Regions from separate parts of the Pseudomonas sp. NPDC086251 genome, predicted to be linked through region 3. Evidence: predicted binding sites of a transcription regulator. Region 3 holds the regulator's gene; each other region holds the start of a gene.
What was found. Region 3 encodes sigma-54, which starts transcription at its own class of promoters, with help from an activator protein. Its sites were predicted from a motif close to ANTGGCATNNANNTTGCTNT; they were not measured.
Positions count from the first base shown of each region.

Region 1: the regulator sigma-54 is predicted to act here: its motif matches at 1,979-1,998, upstream of flgB (flagellar basal body rod protein FlgB).
Region 2: the regulator sigma-54 is predicted to act here: its motif matches at 2,561-2,580, upstream of glnK (P-II family nitrogen regulator).

Region 1 is NZ_JBIVBY010000033.1:1,681-5,811, forward strand. Features, by position in the region: gene flgE (flagellar hook protein FlgE) at 1-312, opposite strand, end outside; gene flgD (flagellar hook assembly protein FlgD) at 344-1,066, opposite strand; gene flgC (flagellar basal body rod protein FlgC) at 1,082-1,525, opposite strand; gene flgB (flagellar basal body rod protein FlgB) at 1,529-1,936, opposite strand; gene cheR (protein-glutamate O-methyltransferase CheR) at 2,297-3,124, opposite strand; gene ACIPL2_RS28500 (chemotaxis protein CheV) at 3,171-4,103, opposite strand.
Region 2 is NZ_JBIVBY010000007.1:100,975-105,105, reverse strand. Features, by position in the region: gene ACIPL2_RS10870 (secondary thiamine-phosphate synthase enzyme YjbQ) at 3-428, opposite strand; gene ACIPL2_RS10865 (ammonium transporter) at 643-1,980, opposite strand; gene glnK (P-II family nitrogen regulator) at 2,016-2,354, opposite strand; gene ACIPL2_RS10855 (accessory factor UbiK family protein) at 2,774-3,040, shown strand; gene ACIPL2_RS10850 (N-acetyltransferase) at 3,614-4,072, shown strand; gene ACIPL2_RS10845 (hypothetical protein) at 4,107-4,131, shown strand, end outside.
Region 3 is NZ_JBIVBY010000008.1:17,527-21,657, forward strand. Features, by position in the region: gene ACIPL2_RS11560 (HPr family phosphocarrier protein) at 1-153, opposite strand, end outside; gene rapZ (RNase adapter RapZ) at 169-1,026, opposite strand; gene ptsN (PTS IIA-like nitrogen regulatory protein PtsN) at 1,029-1,493, opposite strand; gene hpf (ribosome hibernation-promoting factor, HPF/YfiA family) at 1,506-1,814, opposite strand; gene ACIPL2_RS11580 (RNA polymerase factor sigma-54) at 1,889-3,382, opposite strand; gene lptB (LPS export ABC transporter ATP-binding protein) at 3,656-4,131, opposite strand, start outside.

The sequences.
Region 1 (4,131 bases), on a different contig from region 3:
ACCGGCACGGGTGTAGGACAGCGAACCGTTGTTGTTCAGTACGAAGAAGCCGGAACCGTTGATGCCCATGTCCAGCACGTTACCGGTGTTGTTGATGTCACCCTGGGTAAACTGCTGGGAAACGTTGGCCAGGCGCACGCCACTGCCGGTGGTCTTGCTGCCCGAACCCAACTTGGTCGCCGAGTACACGTCTTCGAATTCTGCACGGGACGATTTGAAACCGGTGGTCGCCACGTTGGCGATGTTGTTGCCGGTCACGTCCAGTTGTTTGTTGGCTGCATAGAGACCGCTAAGGCCGATATTGAAAGACATATTCCACTCCTTTGTGCCGTGTTAGTCGGCTCTATATACCAATGGTTTGAACTTTGGACAGGGCGACGCTGCCCAGCCCGGCCAGGTTGAGCATCAACTCACCGCCGGTCTGGCTGATGGTCACGCTGTTGACGGTCGCCGGCAGATTGGTGACCAGCGCTGCGCCCTGACCATCGATCGTGGTCGTTGCCCCAAACGTGTAAGTACCCGATGCGACAACGTTGCCGGCATCGTCCTTACCGTCCCAGGTGAAGCTCGAATTACCGGCTTTCTGGTCTTCCAGCTTGATCGTGCGGACCGTTTTGCCGTCCTTGTCGGAAATCGTCAGGGTGGCTGACGCCACCGACTGCGGTATCGCCACCGAACCGGTCAAACCCTTCGTTGTGTCGACCACCGCCTTGTCGCCCGGCGCGATGACCGAACGGCCGACCAGTGACGAAGCCTGCAACGCCTGGGACGAGTTGTAGTTGCCGGCAATCCCGGACACGGTCTCGTTGAGCGTGGTGATGCCTTCCAGGCTGCTGAACTGCGCCAACTGCGCGACGAACGCGCCGTTGTCCTGCGGCTCCAGCGGGTTCTGGTTTTTCAGCTGCGTCACCAGCAATTGCAGGAACGCGTCTTTGCCCAGGGCCTTTTTGCCGCTGGCACTGCCGGCGGCCGATGCGAGGCTATCGTTATTGGTGTTGGTCTTGATCGAGGAGTTGGCCAGGATATCCTTGAGGCTCAAACCACCGGTCGTATCGGTAACACTCATCTGAGTCGCCCCTTATCACTGACCGAGGGTCAGGACCTTTTGCATCATGGTTTTGGCGGTGTTCATCATTTCGGCGTTGGTCTGGAACGAACGGCTGGCGGAAATCATGTCGGCCATTTCTTCCACCACGTTGACGTTCGGGTAGTAGACGTAGCCCTTGGCGTCGGCAGCCGGATGGTTCGGCTCGTAGCGCGCTTCGAGGTTGCTCTGGTCTTCGACCACGCCCAGCACTTGCACGCCTTGACCGGCGGCGTCCTGGTTTTGGAACAACGAATCGCTGCCGCCGCTCTGGCCGCCCTGGAACATGGTGGCGAACACCGGGTGACGCGCACGGTAGGTCTGGTCGATGCTCGACGAAACGGTCTCGGCGTTGGCGATGTTCGAAGCAACGGTGTTCAAGCGAGTGGTCTGGGCACTCATGCCGCTACCGGCAATGTTGAAAACGCTGGACAGGGACATGACTTACTCTCCACGCAGGGCTGACACCAGCCCTTTGAATTTGCTGTTGAGCAGGGTGAAGCTGGCCTGGAAGTTGACCGCGTTTTCCGCGTAGTTCGACTGTTCCAGCTGGGCGTCCACGGTGTTCTGGTCAATCGACGGTTGCATCGGCGTGCGGTACAGCAGCGACTCGTCGCCATTGCCCAGGCCTTGCGCTTCGATATGACGGCTGTTGGTCATGTTCAAGGCGAACGTGCCGTTTTTGGTTTTCTCGCTCTGCTCGGCGAGCACTTTCGAGAAGTCCAGGTCCCGAGCCTTGTAGTTCGGGGTGTCGGCGTTGGCGATGTTGTTGGCCAGGACTTCGGCACGCTGGGCGCGGAAGCCCAGGGCTTGTTCGTGGATACCGAGCGCTTTATCGAAGCTGATGCTCATGTCGGGAAACCTTCGGGTGACCTGATTTTTCGTAACAGAGACATAGCAAGCGTCGTGCCAATTCAAAAAAGCCCGTAAACCGGGGCTTTGCGGGCAGTGGTAAAGCGGCAATGCCAGAAAAGCGGCAACCGATTTCCGCTGGCTGCCGCTTTTCTGCCGCTTTCCAATGAACAACACCTTTCCCTGTAGGAGCGAGGCTTGCCCGCGAAAGCGTCGGGGCAGTCAAGATGATGTTGTCTGACACACCGCTTTCGCGGGCAAGCCTCGCTCCTACAGGGGTTGCGGTGTTTGGGGGAAATCATCAGGCAACAAAAAACGGGAGCCCCTGAGGACTCCCGTTTTTTTGTTGCCGCCAACGATTCACTTCGCCTGGTAAATGATCCCCGGGCTGCACTGGACCATCTGGTAATGGTCCGGCAATCCGTTCAGCGCCTCGGAGGCACCGAGGAACAGATAACCGCCGCGCTTCAGCGTGCCGTGGATGCGCAACAGGATGTCTTTCTTCACCTCGGCGGAGAAGTAGATCAACACGTTGCGGCAGAACACGATATCGAACTTGCCGAGGCTCGCGTAGCTGTCCAGCAGGTTGAACGAGCGAAACTCCACCCGGCTCTTGATCGGCGCCTTGATCGCCCAGCGTCCCGGCCCTTTCGGGTCGAAGTAACGTTGCAGGCGCTCGGGCGAAAGACCGCGGCCGATGGCCAGGCTGTCGTACTCGCCGGTCTTGCAGTTGTTCAGCATGGTGCCGGACAGATCTGTGGCAACGATCTGCACACCCATCTTCAACTGGCCCATGTTGACCCGCTCGAACTCGTCGATCGACATCGACAGCGAATACGGTTCCTGACCCGACGAGCACGCCGCCGACCAGATCCGCAGGCGCTGGCCGGGAGCCGCCTTGATCGCTTCGGGCAGCACCTTGTTCTTCAAGACTTCAAACGGATAGGTGTCACGAAACCACAGGGTTTCGTTAGTGGTCATGGCATCCACCACCATCTCGCGCAAACCGCTGCGCGGCTGGGTCTGGATACGCTGCACCAGCTCACCCAGGGACTTGATGCCCTGCTGTTCCATCAGTTTGTTGAGACGGCTCGAGACCAGGTATTGCTTGTTTTCACCGAGCAAAATGCCACAGGCTTTTTCCAGGAAGACCCGGAACTGTTCGAAATCCAAATTACCCGTAGACAAAGATACCGCCTCTTAAATCGTGTTGACCGCCAGGGGCAAAAGGCCCCTAGCTGATGTCTGCTGCTTTGATCCGGTCGACTACCCGGGATGCCAGGTCATCAGGACGGAACTTGGCCAGGAAGTCATCGGCACCGACTTTCTTGACCATCGCCTGATTGAATACGCCCGACAACGAAGTATGCAGGATGATATGAAGCTTTTGCATGCGCGGGTCGGCGCGGATTTCGGCCGTGAGGGTGTACCCGTCCATTTCCGGCATCTCGATGTCGGAAATCATCATCAGGAACTCTTCTTCCGGCTTCTTGCCCTCGTCGACCAGTTTGCGCAGGTATTCCAGCGCTTGCCGACCGTCGTTCAACGCCACCACTTCGACACCGACCGTCTGCAGGCAACGCGTGACCTGCTTGCGTGCCACCGACGAATCGTCGACCGTCAGCACGCGCAAGGACAGCGCCTTGTGCTGGGTTTCGACATCCACCACGCCAACGGAAATCGCTTCCGGTGTCGGCGCCACTTCCGCCAGGACTTTTTCGACGTCGATGATTTCGACTAGCTGATTGTCGACCCGAGTCACAGCCGTCAGGTAATGATCGCGTCCCGTGCCCTTGGGTGGCGGATGGATCTCCTCCCAGTTCATGTTGACGATGCGCTCCACCGAGCGGACCAGGAAACCCTGGGTCTTGGTGTTGTACTCCGTGATGATCACGAAGGGATTGTTCTTGTCCTTCAAGGCGCCGGAGCCGGTCGCCATCGCCAGATCAAGAATCGGAATGGTCGCCCCCCGGATATTCGCCACACCGCACACGACAGGACTGGATTTTGGCATCAGCGTGAGTTTGGGGCATTGCAGCACCTCCCGAACCTTGAACACGTTGATCCCGTAAAGCTGCTGGCCGTCGAGACGGAACAACAACAGCTCAAGGCGATTCTGCCCAACCAGTTGCGTGCGCTGGTTCACCGCATCCATTACACCAGCCATGCACAGACTCCTACACCAACGCTTAAGT
Region 2 (4,131 bases), on a different contig from region 3:
GCTTATGCCCCTTCACCGTGCAAGGTGGCGAGGACTTTACGGGCACCGCCTTGATCACGGTGCTCGCCCAGATAAACGCCTTGCCAGGTCCCCAACGCCAGTCGGCCTGCCGAAATCGGCAAACTGAGCTGACAGCCAAGTACGCTGGCCTTGAAGTGCGCCGGGAGGTCGTCCAGGCCTTCGTCGTTATGCTCATAGCCGTCTGTTCCTTGTGGGATCAGACGATTGAAAAATCGTTCGAAGTCGCGACGTACCGCCGGATCGGCGTTCTCGTTGATGGTCAACGACGCCGAGGTATGCTGCAGCCACAAATGCAACAGACCGACCCGACATGCCTTGAGTTCAGGCAGGGCGGCGAGTAACTCGTCCGTTACCAGATGAAAGCCCCGGGGCCTCGCCCGAAGGGTAATCAGAGTCTGTTGCCACATACAGTTCTCCGCACGTTCGGGGCGCATTCTAGCGCGCTCTGGGAAAAAACAAAGGCCCTAATATTCCTTCAATCATGTAAGCGATTGGCCGCAGAAAATCGCCCGTCGTAAACGCCACTAAACGTGTACGAAAAAACCTTTCAGCAGTTCCTACACTGACAAACGCCAGACAAAAAAATGCCCGGCAAGCCGGGCAAGTTTTTTATGCGCGTGCTTACAAGTTGTAGCCGCGTTCGTTGTGAAGTGCCAGATCGATGCCGACAGCCTCTTCTTCTTCCGTGATACGCAGCCCCATGACGGCGTCCAGGACCTTGAGAATGATGAAGGTGACGATCGCGGTGTAGATCACCGTGAAGCCCACGCCTTTGCACTGAATCCAGACTTGTGCGGCGATGTCGGTGACGGTGCCGAAGCCACCCAGGGACGGTGCTGCGAACACACCGGTGAGGATCGCGCCGAGGATACCCCCGATACCGTGTACGCCGAAGGCGTCCAGGGAGTCGTCATAGCCGAGTTTGCGTTTCAGCGTGGTGGCGCAGAAGAAGCACACCACGCCCGCTGCCAGGCCGATCACCAGGGCGCCCATCGGGCCCACGGTGCCAGCGGCTGGCGTAATGGCAACCAGGCCGGCCACAACACCCGAAGCGATACCCAGTGCACTTGGCTTGCCGTGAGTCATCCACTCGGCGAACATCCAGCCCAGTGCAGCAGCGGCGGTTGCGATCTGGGTAACCAGCATCGCCATACCGGCCGTGCCGTTGGCGGCAGCGGCGGAACCGGCGTTGAAGCCGAACCAGCCCACCCACAACATCGCGGCGCCCATCAGGGTGTAACCGAGGTTGTGCGGCGCCATCGGGGTGGTCGGGAAACCTTTGCGCTTGCCCAGTACCAGGCAGGCAATCAGACCGGCCACACCCGCGTTGATGTGCACCACGGTGCCGCCGGCGAAGTCCAGCACGCCCCAGTCCCACATCAGGCCGCCGTTGCCGGACCAGACCATGTGCGCAATCGGTGCATACACCAGGGTGAACCAGACGCCCATGAAGATCAGCATCGCGGAAAACTTCATCCGCTCGGCGAAGGCACCGACGATCAGCGCTGGGGTAATGATGGCAAAGGTCATCTGGAAGGTGATGAACACCGCCTCAGGAAACAGTGCCGCGGGCCCGGTCAGGCTCGATGGCGTGACACCGGCGAGGAATGCCTTGCCCATGCCGCCGAAGAAGGAGTTGAAGTTGACGACGCCCTGCTCCATGCCGGTGGTGTCGAACGCGATGCTGTAGCCATAAATGACCCACAGGATGCTGATCAGACCGGTAATGGCGAAGCACTGCATCATCACGGAAAGAATATTTTTGGAGCGAACCATGCCGCCGTAGAACAGCGCGAGGCCGGGAATGGTCATGAACAGCACGAGGGCTGTCGAGGTCATCATCCAGGCGGTGTCGCCGGAGTTGAGGACTGGGGCCGCCACTTCGTCTGCCGCCATAGCCAGGCTGGGCATTACGAGGGACAACAGGGCTCCTAGCCCTGCGAATTTACGCAGAGTCATATTGTTTTCTCCTGGGGCGTTGGGTTTGTGGCGGCTTAGATTGCGTCGGTATCGGTTTCGCCGGTACGGATGCGAATCGCCTGTTCCAGATTGACCACGAAGATCTTGCCGTCACCGATCTTGCCGGTGTTGGCAGCCTTGGTTATCGCCTCGATAACCCGATCAAGATCCTTGTCGTCAATGGCGACATCGATCTTCACCTTGGGCAGGAAATCGACCACGTATTCCGCGCCGCGATACAGCTCGGTGTGACCCTTCTGCCGCCCGAAGCCTTTGACTTCAGTAACGGTAATGCCCTGCACGCCGATCTCGGACAGCGACTCGCGCACGTCGTCCAGTTTGAACGGCTTGATGATGGCAGTGACTAGCTTCATGAAAACTCTCTCCCGAATTGGTGGACTTGCCCCAGGAAAACAAACCCGACTCAAGTCTAAGCGCAGTGCCTGGCTTTGTAACGCATCGTCGGCCTTACTTGCCCGTCCGACGCCTGCTAACCACTCCGCACGAAACGCATCCCCCGTTCCGCTTGGCGCACTGCATTCGTCACAGCGACTGCATCAGTGCATGGGTCACTACCGACTAAGCAGAAAGCTTGCCATCTCCACAAAACACTTTGTTTTCAAGCCTTTGACCGCAGATGCCAACCACTTCGTCGCCACGCCTGCCGTGTTACGCACAACAACAGTGCGATGCCGTCCGTCCGCATGCGCGAAAAGCGTGCACGGCCTGCGCTCGGGATTGACTATAGACACTGCGTGATACACTGCCCGCCATTGTTGACAGGACATTTCCCATGCTCGCGCCCAAAGACTTCCTCGACGCCCTGACCGGCACCGCCTCCCGCCTCTTCAGCGGTGACACCCCACTGCCGAAAAGCGAAATCGAAAGCCAGTTCAAGGCTTTGCTGCAAAGCGGCTTCAGCAAACTGGATCTGGTGAGCCGGGAAGAGTTCGATAGCCAGATGGTCGTGCTCGCACGCACCCGGGCTCGGCTGGAGAGTCTTGAGGCGAAAGTGGCGGAGCTGGAAGCGAAGCTCAATCCACCTGCTGACGCCGAGTAACTGATCGTTACCGCCAGGGACGCTCCGCGTTCCGCGACAGATGTGACGCAGAGCGTCACGAGATGCATTCCCACGCAGAGCGTGGGAACGGTCATTCATCTACAGCCCGCCACCATCTCGGCATCGTCCTACAAAGATCACACCGCCGTCCGATGGCGGAGCTTTATTCCCGCCCTATTGAGTCATGGCGGTTGTGCGTGGGAGACCTTCGGGTCTGCCGGGTTCCTTTTGCTCCGGTTCGCCAACTCGCGTACAACTGCCACCCAATTGTTTGGCGACAATGGCCGGCAGCCCTTAAGCAAGAGGAGCTGTATCAATGAATAGCGATGATGGTTATCTAATCCCCCAAGTCTTCACCCGACACAATCTCGTTGCGCTTACAACGTCCTTCATTCATTTAAGTACGGTCCTACAGTAGCCAGCTCCTACGCCTGATTACGTGACCACACCCGCGTCCGTTACCTTCTTCGCCTCGATCTCAACAGTGCAAAAAAGATGAGAAGAAAAGGAAAAGGCACAGAACTCCGCAATCAAATATTTAAGTCTGATGCTCGAAATCTCACTTGCGAGGCCATGTCCTATGATCCTGACATTCATGCCGCAGGTATCAACGTCTCAGCACTCAGGCTCGATCCGATCACTGTGGCTGCAATCAACTCCTGTCATCTTTGGGAAGAAGTGATCCCGTACCCATGGGAATGCATCCCGGACTGGAAGCGAAAGGATGCGAGGGGACTAGATCTGGCCATCTGGTATGAACAAGAGCTCTGTGGTTTGTGCTATGCGACTCCGCGTGAAAGCACTATCTGCATAAAAATTGTGCTTTTACAGGGACATACAAGAAACACCCACGCTTTGCGAGGCTGGATCGCTCCAATTGCACTGCGGACGACGGAATTTTACGCTCGGATGCTGGGCTGCGATGAGATCGAGGTACAAGAACCCGACCCGGGTGCCATTTCCTATTATCAAAAACTTGGATTCATTTTTGACAAAACCGACCGGCTTGTCTTTTCGCTAGACGACCAATAAGATCGATCCACTCATCCAGGCACGCGAGGTGTCTATGAAACGCAAAAAGCAAAAAGCGA
Region 3 (4,131 bases):
GGCCATGATGCTTTTACCGTCGACCGTGGTTTCCGGCGTGCGTCCTACCCTGATCGTGCAATCCTTGAACTCACCGGCGACACCGACGAATTTTGCAGACGCGCGGGCGTGCAGGCCCAGCTTGTTGATGATTTCGATTTCCAGAGCAGGCATCGCGATGTGAATCCTTTAGCTGAGGTCGCGGTGGCGGACCTGGACGTTCTTCAGGGTTTTTTGCAGGGTCTGACCCAGACGTTCGGTCAGGTAGACGGAGCGGTGATGCCCCCCGGTGCAGCCAATGGCAATGGTGACATAAGCACGGTTGCTGGCGGCAAAGCGGGGCAGCCATTTGAGCAGGTACGTGGAGATGTCCTGGAACATCTCTTCCACGTCTGGCTGTGCGGCCAGGTATTCCGCCACCGGCTGGTCGAGCCCGGACTGCGCGCGCAGCTCCGGCTTCCAGTACGGGTTCGGCAGGCAGCGCACGTCGAACACCAGGTCGGCGTCCACCGGCATGCCACGCTTGAAACCGAAAGACTCCACCAGGAACGCAGTACCGGGTTCCGGCTGGTTCAACAGGCGCAGCTTGATGGTGTCGCGCAGCTGGTACAGGTTCAGGTTGGTGGTGTTGACTTTGAGATCAGCGAGGTCGGCAATCGGGCCGAGCAAGCTGGTTTCATCGTTGATCGCCTCGGCCAGCGAGCGATTGGCGCTGCTCAGCGGGTGGCGACGACGGGTTTCCGAAAAGCGTTTGAGCAGGGTTTCTTCGTCGGCATCCAGGTACAGGACATCGCACTGGATATGCCGGCTGCGGACTTCTTCGAGCAGTTCCGGAAAGCGCGACAGGTGACTTGGCAAGTTGCGCGCGTCAATCGACACGGCAACCAGCGGTTGTGCCAGCTCGGTGTGAATCAACGCGCGTTCGGCCAGCTCCGGCAGCAAGCCGGCGGGCAAGTTGTCGATGCAGTAGTAGCCGTTGTCCTCGAGGACATCGAGCGCGGTACTTTTACCTGAGCCGGAACGGCCACTGACGATGATCAAACGCATGATTACTGACCGTTTTGCTCGTCCAGGACAACCTGATACAAGGCTTCATTGCTCGGGGCGCTGCGCAGTTTTTCGCGCACTTCCTTGCGATCGAGCATGCTGGCGATCTGGCGCAATAGCTCCAGGTGCGCATCGGTGGCGGCTTCCGGGACCAGCAGAACGAACAGCAGGTCAACCGGGGCGCCGTCGATGGCGTCGAAATCAATAGGGGCGTCTAGGTGCATCAAGGCGCTGATGGGTGCGGAGCAACCCTTCAGACGGCAGTGGGGGATGGCGATGCCGTTACCAAAACCGGTAGAACCGAGTTTTTCACGGGCGACCAGACTCTCGAAGACATCCTGCATGGCCAGATCCGGCACTTCGCGATGGATTAGGTTGGCAATTTGCTCGAGGGCTTTCTTTTTACTGCCGCCCGGCACGTTCACGAGGGAACGGCCGGGGGTCAGGATGCTTTCAAGTCGGATCATGAGTTGGGAGTGTTAACGACCGGTCGCACCCTGGAGGAGGCTCTGGGTCTTTTCCTTATGCTTTTTGAGTTGTTTATCCAGCTTGTCGGTCAATGCGTCGATCGCTGCGTACATATCGGTATGTTCCGCGTTAGCGACCACTTCATTGCCGGGAATATGCAGCGTGGCTTCGATTTTCTGCTTGAGCTTTTCGACCGTCATCGTCACTTGAACGTTGGTGATCTTGTCGAAATGCCGTTCCAATCGTTCGAGTTTTTCGCCGATGTAGGTGCGAAGAGGTTCGGTCACTTCCAGTTGGTGTCCACTGATGTTGACTTGCATACAGCTTCTCCTTCGTTGCCAGTGCATAAAGCGGCAGGCAGAAATGCCTGCCACTGGAACGCTGTGGCGTGGCTCTACATCAACCGCTTGCGTTCGCTCGAAGGCGCGATTCCTAAGGACTCGCGGTACTTGGCGACGGTGCGGCGAGCCACCTGAATGCCTTGTGCCTCCAGTAAACCAGCGATCTTGCTGTCACTCAACGGCTTTTTCTGATTTTCCGCAGCAACCAGTTTTTTGATGATCGCGCGAATCGCCGTGGACGAGCATTCGCCGCCCTCGGAGGTGCTGACGTGGCTGGAGAAAAAGTATTTCAGTTCATAAATACCCCGTGGGGTATGCATGAATTTTTGCGTGGTGACCCGCGAAATCGTCGACTCGTGCATGCCGACCGCTTCGGCGATGTCATGCAGTACCAGCGGTTTCATGGCTTCGTCGCCGTATTCCAGGAAGCCGCGCTGATGCTCGACGATCTGGGTGGCTACTTTCATCAGGGTTTCGTTGCGGCTTTGCAGGCTCTTGATGAACCAGCGGGCCTCTTGCAGCTGATTGCGCATGAAGGTGTTGTCGGCGCTGGTGTCGGCGCGGCGCACGAAACCGGCGTACTGCGCGTTGACCCGAAGGCGTGGCACCGATTCCTGATTGAGCTCCACCAGCCAGCGCTCGTTGTCCTTGCGCACGATCACGTCGGGTACCACGTATTCGGCTTCACTGGACTCGATTTGCGAACCCGGGCGCGGGTTGAGGCTCTGCACCAGTTCGATGACCTGGCGCAGTTCATCTTCCTTGAGCTTCATGCGCCGCATCAATTGGCTGTAGTCGCGGCTGCCGAGCAGGTCAATGTAATCGCTGACCAGACGCTTGGCCTCGGCCAGCCATGGGGTCTTGGCGGGCAACTGGCGCAATTGCAGGAGCAGGCATTCACCCAGGTTACGGGCGCCGATGCCGGCGGGTTCGAATTGCTGGATGCGGTGCAGGACGGCTTCGATTTCGTCCAGTTCGATGTCCAGTTCCGGATCGAAGGCTTCGAGGATTTCCTCGAGGGTTTCGTCCAGGTAGCCCTGATTGTTGATGCAGTCGATCAAGGTCACGGCGATCAGACGATCGGTGTCGGACATCGGTGCCAGGTTCAGTTGCCACAGCAGGTGGCTTTGCAGGCTTTCACCGGCCGAGGTGCGGGTGGTGAAATCCCACTCGTCGTCATCGTTGCTCGGCAGGCTGCTGGCGCTGGTCTGGTAGACGTCTTCCCAGGCGGTATCGACCGGCAGTTCGTTGGGAATGCGCTCGTTCCAGTCGCCTTCCTCGAGGTTATCCACCGTCGGGGCGGTTTCCTGGTAGGACGGTTCCGAAACATCGGCGTTGGGTAGCTGTTCGGCTTTGTCGGCCAAGGGGTCGGCGTTATCGAAGTCGTCGCCTTCTTCCTGGCGTTCGAGCATCGGATTGGACTCCAGGGCCTCCTGGATTTCCTGTTGCAGGTCCAGGGTCGACAATTGGAGCAGGCGGATGGCCTGTTGCAGCTGCGGTGTCATCGTCAGCTGCTGGCCCATTCTCAAGACTAGCGATGGTTTCATGGCAGGGGCTTAACACCTTATTCGCCGGCGCACATGCGCCATCCACTACAGAGCGCCGGAGCGCCAAACATAAGCAAATTATATGCCCGAAACTGCAGCGTTTGCCTAGAGCGCCGTAACAATAAAAAGCTGCAAAGTTTTATTGACACAATGAACCGACTGGCTCTGGAAAATCTTTGAAGCGTCGCGTTTGCCTAGAGCGCCGTAACAATAAAAAATTGTTGATTTTTTATCGAGACAAGCGCTCGGCCGACTAGCCAGGCACCTTGGCGCTTACAGGCGGAACTCATGGCCCAGGTACACTTCCTTGACCAGGTCGTTGGCCAGGATGGTGGCAGAGTCACCTTCGGCGATCAGCTGGCCATCGTTGACGATGTAGGCGGTTTCGCAGATATCCAGGGTTTCACGGACGTTGTGGTCGGTGATCAGCACGCCAATGCCCTTGGCCTTGAGGTGATGGATGATCTGCTTGATGTCGCCCACCGAAATCGGGTCCACGCCGGCGAAGGGTTCGTCGAGGAGGATGAATTTCGGGTTGGTGGCCAGTGCGCGGGCGATTTCCACGCGGCGGCGTTCGCCACCGGACAGGCTCATGCCGAGGTTGTCGCGGATGTGGCTGATGTGGAATTCCTGCAGCAGGCTTTCCAGCTCCTTGCGACGACCGGCCTTGTCGAGTTCTTTGCGGGTCTCGAGGATGGCCATGATGTTATCGGCGACCGAGAGTTTGCGGAAGATCGACGCTTCTTGCG